DNA from 3 places in the Pseudomonas sp. WJP1 genome. Region 1 is predicted to be linked to each of the others. Evidence: riboswitches for the same ligand, from Rfam matches in the RefSeq annotation. Region 1 holds a riboswitch; each other region holds the start of a gene.

Region 1 (3,270 bases):
TTCCAGGTGCAGTTCGGCGCTGTTGACCACCTGTTCGGCGCGGTGTCCTTCCAGCACCGCGGTGGGCACCAGCGAGCCGGCATAGATGATCACCGGGCAGCTGCGAATCAGGCGCTGGCCCTTGACGGTGATCAGTTCCGGGTCGCCGGGACCGGCGCCAATGAAATAGACGGTCATCGAAGGTTCCTGTTGAAAATGGGGGCTGGGCAAGGCTTCAGATGAAGATTGCTCATGATCGAATGCGCGGATTATCGGGGATTTTACGCGGCGCCGGCCAAGGCGAGGGTGGCCTGGGCATATTTTTGTCGGCGAATCAGCAATTTTGCCGGCGACTGGGCCAACTGTTCTGCCAGGGCCAGGGCGGCACTTTCCGCCACGCCGTAACAGCCGGTACGCTCGAACGCGATCTGCGAATGGTGGCTGAGGTGCGGTTGATAAGCTGCTAATTGTTCACTGCTGAAGTACCGCATCTCTAACCCAAGCTGTTCGGCCAGTTCGTTCAGGGCCGGTTCGTCGCGTTTCAAATCGATACTGGCCAGGGCCTTGATCCGATGCAGTTCGATCCGGTGCGCCTGCAGTGCCTGGTCGAGCAGTGCCCGCAACGTGCTGACGGGGCAGCCGCGCTGGCAGCCCAGGCCGACCACCAGGGTCGGCGCTGTGCTGAGGTCAGTCATGCGTGGTATTGGCCATCGCTTTTGCGGCGGAACAACCAGGCGCTGATCAGGCCCAGGGCCAGCCAGAACGCCACGTTGGTCAGCTGCGAAGCAATCTTGAACTGAGTTTCCAGTGCCTCTGGAGCGAGCATCGAGTGCACGTCCGGTTGCGGTGCGCCAATCACATGAGGCACGGCGAGAATCGCTACGCCAAGGACTTTCATCAGCCAATGGCGGCTGAACACGATCAGGGCGATACCGACAGCGGTGGAGGCGGCGGTGCCGATCCACCAGAGCTGGCGTTGCGCCAGATCGGCAGCCGCGGTGCCCGGCAACTCAGGGGGCAGGCCAAGAGTCGGCGCCAGCACGAAAGTCGCGTAGCCAGCCAGGCCCCAGAGCAGGCCCTGGGACGTCTTGGTCGGCGCGCGCAGGGTGTAGAGGCCGGCGAGCATCAGGGCGAAGCCGACTGCCACTACGAGGTTGCCGCCAGTGGTCGACAGCACGCGCTGCCAGCCGTCTTCCGGCTCCCAGGCTTCGCCGTCGTGGGTGTGGGCCGCGACGCCCGCGGCGTGTTCGTGGACTTCAACCGCCGCAGGTTCGGATTTTTCGTAGGTTTCGGCCTGCAAAATCAGCGGAGAAACCCAGAAGCTTTGCAGCAGGGTCAGCAGCAGGGCGGCCAGCAGCCCCGTGAACCCCGCGGTTTGCGCAATACGCTTGATCATGTCGGCAGGTCTCAATGGCACGGGAACGCGGAACTGTGGCGCGTATCGTGAGCCGCGTTGTGAACGGCTTCGATGTGCGAGAAACCGGCGAAGTACACCAGGCACGCGCCGAGGATCGACGCGCAAACGGCGGCGGTCAGGCGTTGCGACAGGGTAGTGGTGGTGCTGGCGGTATTGCTGTGGCCGGTGCTGCTGATGATCGACATGGCGCTTCCCTCTGTTCTGTCAGCGGGGAATAAGAGCGCAAGCAGAGCCCCGCACGACCGAGCGCGCAGAAGTCCGAACAGCGCCCGCCCACCGCGGGTTTGTTGATTGAAGTGATCGTATTGTTCACTTTGTGTTGCGGGCCGGTCTCCGGGCTCACGAGGGGCGCAGGTGTTAGCCTGAACCTGCAAGCGTCACCTTCCCATGCCGCAGTGGCACAGTGGATCTGACGCTTCGCTCGCTTACCGTTGCGGGGGCAGCACCGGACTGACATGGCCTGAAGTAAAGCACATGATTCACCGGTTTCCCGTTTCACCCTGTGAAGGGCACCCGTAACAAGATGCGTAGGAGAGCATGGGCGGGGGTGGGGCGTCAATTGGCAAGGGTTCTCAACTCGGGACCGAGTCGCTCCATTCGCGAGCAAGCCCGCTCCCACATTGGAATGCGGTCACCTGTGGGAGCGGGCTTGCTCGCGAAGGGCGCACCGCAGGAATCATGTGAACATTGACCCGCCCCGATACCATGCGTAGCCTTGCGCTTTCGAGGTTCTTCGGCGTTTGTCGAAGCTAAGAAGGGAACGCGGTCAATGCCGCGGCTGCCCCCGCAACTGTGAACGGTTCAGTTTCTGCCATGCCACTGCATGCGCCAGCCATGGCGCGCGCGGGAAGGCGCAGCAACCGCCAGTCCAATGACTGGCCAGCCGTCAGCCAGGAGACCTGCCTCGATACAGATTCTCACTACAACCGGGCGGGGTGATCCGGTGGCGAACGCATCCGGCGCGCTTGTGCGTTGCCGGTTCTCGTCCCGTATGCCCGCCACCTTGCCAAAGGGCATCCGATGAAAACACTGGCCAAACTCCCCGTCACCATCGTCACCGGCTTCCTCGGCTCGGGCAAAACCACCTTGCTGCGGCACATGCTCGACAACGCCCAGGGCCGCCGCATCGCGGTGATCGTCAACGAGTTCGGCGAGCTGGGCATTGACGGCGAAATCCTCAAGCAGTGCTCCATCGGTTGCACCGAAGAAGAAGCCAATGGCCGCGTCTACGAACTGGCCAACGGCTGCCTGTGCTGCACCGTACAGGAAGAGTTCTTCCCGGTGATGCGCGAACTGGTGGCCCGTCGCGGCGATCTCGACCACATCCTGATCGAAACGTCTGGACTGGCCCTGCCGAAACCCCTGGTCCAGGCCTTCCAGTGGCCGGAAATCCGCAGTGCCTGCACCGTTGATGCGGTGATCACCGTGGTCGACAGCCCGGCAGTGGCGGCTGGCACCTTCGCCGCGTTCCCGGATCAAGTCGACGCCCAGCGTAAACTCGACCCGAACCTGGATCACGAATCGCCACTGCACGAGCTGTTCGCCGATCAACTGGCCAGCGCCGACCTGGTGATCCTCAACAAGGCCGACCTGATCAGCCCCGAAGACCTGGCCCGCGTGCGCCTGGAAGTCGCCGAAGAACTGCCGCCAGCGGTGAAAGTCATCGAAGCCAGTAGCGGTCGCCTGCCGCTGGACGTGCTGATCGGCCTCGGCGCCGGTTCCGAAGAACACATCGACAGCCGCCACAGCCATCACGACCACCACCATGAAGGCGAAGACGATCACGACCACGATGCTTTCGATTCGATCTCCATCGAACTGCCGGCATCCGACGAAAGCCTGCTGATGGATGCGCTGACCCAACTGGTGGTGCA
Region 2 (3,270 bases), 2.4 Mb from region 1:
TCAGACCACGCGCAATCGGCTCAAGCTCGGTAATGGTCAACGAATGATGATAGGTATGCCCACGCAGAGACCCTTCCGGCAGTTCAACCGCTTGCAAGGCCAACGCAGCAAGACGCTTCTGCATCACCGCATCACCCTTCAACAAACCCACCAGCTCTGCACGCGCCCCCTCGACATCGGTCAACGAATCGAGCAAATAAAGCATGCCGCCGCATTCGGCCAATAAGGGTTTGCCGGCGGCGTGGTGAGCGCGGATCGCGGCCAACATCGAGGTATTTTGCGACAGCGCCACATGGTGCAATTCCGGATAGCCGCCCGGCAGGTACAGGCTGTCTGCCTCCGGCAAGTCCACATCACGGATCGGCGAGAAAAACCGCAGTTCGGCGCCCATCGCCCGCAGCAAATCGAGGCTGGCGCCATAGGTAAAGGCAAACGCTTCGTCGCGGGCCACGGCAATGCGCACGCCAGCCATCAAGGGCTCGACCATCACTACATCTGGCGCGGCGAACTCCACGGCCGGCGGCAGCGCGACTTCACAACTGCTAGCCAGGGCGTCGGCCGCCGCATCGAGGCGTGCATCAAGATCGTTCAACTCACTGGCCTGCACCAGACCCAGGTGTCGACTCGGCAATTCGATGCCGGTCTCCCGGGACAAGGCGCCGTACCAGCGCAGGCCTTCGGTCAGGCTGCCTTCGAGCAGTTGCGCGTGGCGCAGGGTGCCCACGCGGTTGGCCAGCACGCCGGCAAACGGCAAGTCCGGCTGGTAGCGCGCCAGACCCAGGGCCAGTGCGCCAAAGGTCTGGGCCATGGCGGTGCCGTCGATCACAGCGAGCACCGGCACGCCGAAATGCCGCGCCAGGTCAGCGCTGGACGGCGTACCGTCGAACAACCCCATGACGCCTTCGATCAGGATCAGGTCGGCGTCGCGGGCGGCCTCCCACAACAGGCGACGACTGTCCTGCTCGCCGACCATCCACATGTCCAGCTGATACACCGGCGCTCCGCTGGCACGTTCGAGGATCATCGGATCGAGAAAGTCCGGGCCGCACTTGAACACGCGCACCTTGCGACCCTGGTTACGATGCAACCGGGCCAGCGCGGCGGTCACGGTGGTCTTGCCCTGACCGGACGCCGGCGCGGCAATCAGCACCGCCGGGCAATGTCGAGGCTGGTTCACAGCTCGACGCCTTTTTGCGCCTTGATACCGGCCTGGAAGGCGTGCTTGATCATGCCCATTTCGGTGACCGTATCGGCCAGCTCGACCATCTCCGGCTTGGCGCCGCGACCGGTGACCACCACGTGCTGCATGGGCGGGCGGGCCTGCAAGTCGCTGAGCACCTGATCGAGATCGAGGTAGCCGTGCTTGAGGGCGATGTTCAGTTCGTCCAGCACCACCAGGCCGATCGATGGGTCGCGCAGCAATTGCTGCGACACTGCCCAGGCCGCTTCGGCAGCGGCGATATCGCGCTGGCGGTCCTGGGTCTCCCAGGTGAAGCCTTCGCCCATCACATGAAAACGCACTTGCTCGGGGAAGCGTCGGAAGAACAACTCTTCGCCGGTGCTGTTGCGCCCCTTGATGAACTGCACCACGCCGCACTGCATGCCATGCCCCATGGCACGCGCAAGCATGCCGAACGCCGAGCTGCTCTTGCCCTTGCCATTGCCGGTCAGCACCAGCAGCAGGCCGCATTCGTTCGGGGAATTGGCGATGCGTTCGTCGATCACGGCCTTTTTGCGCAGCATGCGCGCTAGATGACGTTCGTCACGATCAGGGGTATCAGACATGGGGGAGCTCTCCGTTGAGGCAGGATTAACGGCGGGCAGGCACAAGAATAGACGGCAAGAAGCCTGGCATCGCCCACCGTGATGCCGCTTGGATGGATCAGGCCGGTCTCCGGGCTCATGAGCGGCGTGATGCCAGACTGCGCGCCTTCCCGCATCGATGTTCGACGCAGTGGCTTCAGACGCAGTTTTCACTCATTTACCGTTGCGGGGGCAGCGCCGGGATCGCAGGGCTTCATCGACTGAAGCGCTCACTCACCGGCTTCCCTGTTTCACTCTGTCGACCCAAGCCACAGAGCACCTGAAACAAGCGGCGAAGGTTAGAGGGTTGGGGATGGAGCGTCAATTGAAGACGCGGTGCCACAACGAATAACTGCCACCGATCAATAAAATGACGTCAATCTTGCGCCACACTGGCAGCAGTGATATCAAATAGCCACGACCTCAAAACACAATAACAAGGGTGAACCCCATGCAAGGCATGATCATCAGTAATCCGAAGCTGGAATTCCTGCGTCCGGTACTGGAACGCTGGTTCGACTGTATCGACCGCTACAACGCCGTGCGCGGCGACAGCGAGACACCCTACTGGCTCGACGAAAAAGCCAACCTGGGCCTGCTATCCGCCGCGGCATGGATGGCCGAAATGATCACGCTGCAACAATCGCCCACGCGCAAACAGACCGAAGAAGGCGAACGTAATGGCCGCGCCGATCTGTTTATCGCCACGACCGAAGCACGCGCCTGGCTGCAGACCACCCAACGCTGGCCGCGAGTCAACAGCCTGAACCTGACCCAGGCCCTGCAGGACATCACTGGCGACGCAAAGAAAATCAGCTACGCCAGCGACCTGAAAATCGGTTGCCTGTTCGTCGCACCGCACAAGAGCCAGCAAGGCGCCACCCCCGAAGAACTCCAGGACATGGTCGATGACCTGCAAAAGGAGCATTGCTGCGCCGTGGCCTGGTATTTCCCCTATGCCTATCGCAAATTGCGCAATGAAGCCGGCCACTATCACCCCGGTATTGCCGTGCTGCTCAAGGAAGCTCGCGGCTGAGGTTGAACCATCGGGCTGCCACGCTTCTCTATGATTTAAGCCACTTCATTCATAGGGAAGGTCAGCAATGCGCACGTCCCAGCTGGTTTTCGTTATCGCATTAGCGGGAGGGCTCGCCGCCTGTGGCGAAACCGCCCGCTTGCAAGTCATCGACGGCACCGGGCCGTCCCCGAAGCTCCCGGAACCGAACAAGACACTGTTCCCGACGATGAACATCGCCCCGGCCATCGGCTGGGCGGACGGCGCAAAACCCGTCGCGGCCAGCGGCACTCAGGTCGGCGCATTTGCCGAGGACCTTGATCATCCGCGCTGGCTGTACGTGCTGCCCAATGGCGACGTGCTCGTCGCCGAAACCAACGCCCCGCCCAAACCCGATGACAACAAAGGCATCAAGGGCTGGATCACCAAGAAAGTCATGGGCCGCGCCGGTG
Region 3 (3,270 bases), 1.1 Mb from region 1:
CTCTCAATGACAAACCTTGTTCAGATCCCGCCCATCACCAGCCTGAGCCAACGCCTGATGTCCATCGATGCCCTCAGGGGCCTGGTGATCATTTTCATGCTGCTGGATCACGTGCGCGAAACGTTCTTCCTGCACCGCCAGGTCACCGACCCGATGCTCATCGACAGCACCGAGCCGACGTTGTTTTTCAGCCGCACGCTCGCCCATCTCTGTGCGCCGGTGTTCGTTCTTCTCACTGGCCTGTCAGCCTTCCTGTACGGTGAAAAGCACCAGGGCAAGCCGTCGATGTTCCTGTTCAAGCGTGGCCTGTTCCTGGTTGTGCTGGAGTTCACCCTGGTGAATTTCGCCTGGACCTTCCAGTTCCCGCCCACTGTGATCTACCTGCAGGTGATCTGGGCGATTGGCGTCAGCATGATTGCCCTCGCCGTATTGGTCTGGCTGCCTCTGCCCATCCTCTGTGTCCTGGGCCTGGCCATAGTCGGCGGGCACAACCTGCTCGATCCCCTGCACTTCCTGCCCGGATCGGCGCTGCACCTGCCTTGGGCGATTTTGCATGATCGCGGCTGGATCGAATTCTGCGAGCACTTGCGTTTGCGTACCTCCTACCCCGTGCTGCCGTGGATCGGGGTCATCGCCCTGGGTTACGGCATCGGCCCCTGGTTCGCACGCTCAACCTCCGCCCCCGTGCGCCAGCGCTACCTGTTGCTGGCCGGGGCCGGCGCATTGATCGGCTTCATCGCCCTGCGCCTGGTCAACGGTTATGGCGAGGCGCAGTGGGTGGTGCATGAAAGCACCACCCACACCCTCATGAGCGTGTTCAACATCACCAAATACCCACCTTCCCTGCTGTTTTTGTGCCTGACGCTGGGTGTGGGGCTGTTGCTGCTGCTTGGCTTCGAGCGGGCCCGGCAACGCCAGTGGATCAGCATCCTGGCGGTATTTGGCGCAGCACCGATGTTCTTCTACCTGCTCCATCTGTATGTGCTGAAAATGCTGTATGTGCTGAGCGTGGCGTTGTTCGGCCTGAACCAGGGCGACTACTTCGGCTTCGACGGCATAGGGGCCGTGTGGCTGACGGCCGTGCTCCTTGCGGCAATGCTGTATCTACCGGTGCGCTGGTTCGCTGCATTGAAGGCCCGTCGTCGCGATATCGGCTGGCTCAAATACTTCTGATCAGGCGATGGGTTCGCCTCGGGCGGCATGATCGACTACCATGCCGCCGCCGGTTCCCAAATGGGAATAATAGGGAATCCGAGATGCTGCCATCGCATCAAACGGAACTGCCCCCGCAACTGTAGGTGCCGAGCCTGCTCCTGAACTGCCACTGGGATCGATTCCCGGGAAGGCTGGAGCATGCCATGACGCATCAGTCAGGAGACCTGCCGGCCGCAACAATCACTAACCGGCGGGGTGTCCGGGAAGGACATCCTTGCGCGCGCGTCACTCAAGTGACCGGCCTTGCGCTGCTTTTTCAGCAGCGCTCGATGATGTGTTTTCCAGACCTTGCACCCTCGCTGCGTGTACGGTTCAAATGGAGATTGCATCATGCTGCTGCCGCGCTTTTTCGCCCTCGTCACAGGTTTGGGTCTTTCTGCCCTCGCCTACGCCTCCCCTACCCATTACCCGCTGACGATCGAGAATTGCGGCAGCACGCTGACGTTCGCCCACGCCCCTGCGCGTGCTGTGACGATCGGCCAGGCCGGCACTGAAATGCTCTTCGCCCTGGGACTCGGTGACAAACTGGTCGGTACTTCGCTGTGGTTCAATGACGTGTTGGGCAAGTACAAGGGGCAAAACGACAGGATCGAACGCCTGGCCGATAACGAGCCGAGTTTCGAGTCGGTGATCGGCAAACGCCCGGAGCTGGTCGCCGTCGAGCTTGAGTGGATGGTCGGCCCGCAAGGTGCCGTCGCTACCCGCGAGCAGTTTCACGAACTGCAGATTCCAACCTATCTCATGCCCTCGGACTGCGAGTCCAAGGACAACCTGGTGGGCGCCGACGGCACCCGCCTGCAGCCGTTCCGCATTGACAGCCTCTACAAAAGCATCACCCAGCTGGCCGAGATTTTTGATGTGCAGGCCCGCGGGCAGCAACTGAACGCGCAACTGCAGGCCAGCCTGGCCAAATCCATTGCCGCGGTGCAGGACAAAGACCTCACGCACACCAGCGCGCTGGTCTGGTTTTCCAGTGCCAGCCTGGATATCGATCCCTACGTCGCCGGGCACAAGGGCATTCCCGACTTCATGCTGGGCACCTTGGGCGTGCGCAATGTAGTGGAGTCCGACGAAGAGTGGCCAACGGTTGGCTGGGAAACCATCGCCAAGGCCAACCCGACGTTCCTGGTCATCGCCCGCATGGATCGCCGTCGTTTCCCGGCTGACGACTATGAAAAGAAGCTGAATTTCCTGCGCAGCGATCCCGTGACCCGCAACATGGACGCCGTGAAAAACAACCGCATCATCATTCTCGACGCCATGGCCATGCAGGCCAGCGTGAGAATCTTCGACGGTCTCGAAACACTGGCAACGGCCATCAACCGCTACGACCTGCCAAAATGACCGCGACCCTGATTCGCGCTCTGCTGGCGCTGGCGATGCTGCTTGTGGTCGTGATTGCCGGTGTGGCCATCGGTGAAACGCCCATCGAACCCGGTGTGGTGTTCCAGGTGCTGGCCAACAAACTGTGGGCGGCCGGGTATGCCCTCGATCCCATCGACGAAGGCATCGTCTGGAACTACCGCCTGACTCGCGCGCTGGTGGCGGCAGCGTGCGGGGCGGGCCTGGCGACCTGCGGGGTGATCCTGCAATCGCTGCTGCGCAATCCGTTGGCCGATCCCTACCTGCTCGGTATTTCCGCGGGGGCCTCAACGGGTGCGGTGCTGGTGGCGTTGCTGGGTTTGGGGGCCGGGGCGATTTCGATGTCGGTCGGGGCCTTTGCCGGTGCCGTCGCCGCTTTCGCCGTGGTTGTGTTGCTGGGCCGTGCCAGCGGTTCGCCTGGCAGCACCAGCCAGATCATCCTGGCGGGGATCGCCGGGTCGCAGCTGTTCAATGCGCTCACCGCGTTCCTGATCACCAAGTCGGCCAGCTCCGAACAGGCGCGCGGCATCATGTTCTGGTTGCTCGGTAATCTCAGCGGCGTGCGCTGGCCCTCGGTGTGGCTGGCCGTACCGGTTGCAATAGCCGGCCTTGCGGTGTGCCTGTGGCACCGCCGTGCACTGGATGCCTTCACCTTTGGCGCCGACTCCGCGGCCTCGCTCGGCATTGCGGTAC

The links. Region 1 has a riboswitch for cobalamin ahead of OH720_RS18840 (CbtB domain-containing protein). Riboswitches for the same ligand answer to the same signal wherever they lie in the genome.
Region 2: it holds a riboswitch for cobalamin, as region 1 does, so the genes downstream of both, cobO (cob(I)yrinic acid a,c-diamide adenosyltransferase) here and OH720_RS18840 (CbtB domain-containing protein) in region 1, are expected to answer to the same signal.
Region 3: it holds a riboswitch for cobalamin, as region 1 does, so the genes downstream of both, OH720_RS14075 (ABC transporter substrate-binding protein) here and OH720_RS18840 (CbtB domain-containing protein) in region 1, are expected to answer to the same signal.

The regions. Positions count from the first base shown of each region.
Region 1 covers NZ_CP110128.1:4,206,176-4,209,445, reverse strand. Annotated here, with positions in the region: gene cobM (precorrin-4 C(11)-methyltransferase) at 1-177, opposite strand, end outside; gene OH720_RS18850 (cobalamin biosynthesis protein) at 261-674, opposite strand; gene OH720_RS18845 (CbtA family protein) at 671-1,375, opposite strand; gene OH720_RS18840 (CbtB domain-containing protein) at 1,387-1,581, opposite strand; cobalamin riboswitch at 1,704-1,928, opposite strand; cobalamin riboswitch at 2,106-2,317, shown strand; gene cobW (cobalamin biosynthesis protein CobW) at 2,417-3,270, shown strand, end outside.
Region 2 covers NZ_CP110128.1:1,837,754-1,841,023, reverse strand. Annotated here, with positions in the region: gene OH720_RS08415 (cobyrinate a,c-diamide synthase) at 1-1,177, opposite strand, end outside; gene cobO (cob(I)yrinic acid a,c-diamide adenosyltransferase) at 1,174-1,785, opposite strand; cobalamin riboswitch at 1,869-2,102, opposite strand; gene OH720_RS08405 (hypothetical protein) at 2,255-2,839, shown strand; gene OH720_RS08400 (PQQ-dependent sugar dehydrogenase) at 2,907-3,270, shown strand, end outside.
Region 3 covers NZ_CP110128.1:3,099,412-3,102,681, reverse strand. Annotated here, with positions in the region: gene OH720_RS14080 (DUF1624 domain-containing protein) at 7-1,173, shown strand; cobalamin riboswitch at 1,207-1,401, shown strand; gene OH720_RS14075 (ABC transporter substrate-binding protein) at 1,546-2,559, shown strand; gene OH720_RS14070 (FecCD family ABC transporter permease) at 2,568-3,270, shown strand, end outside.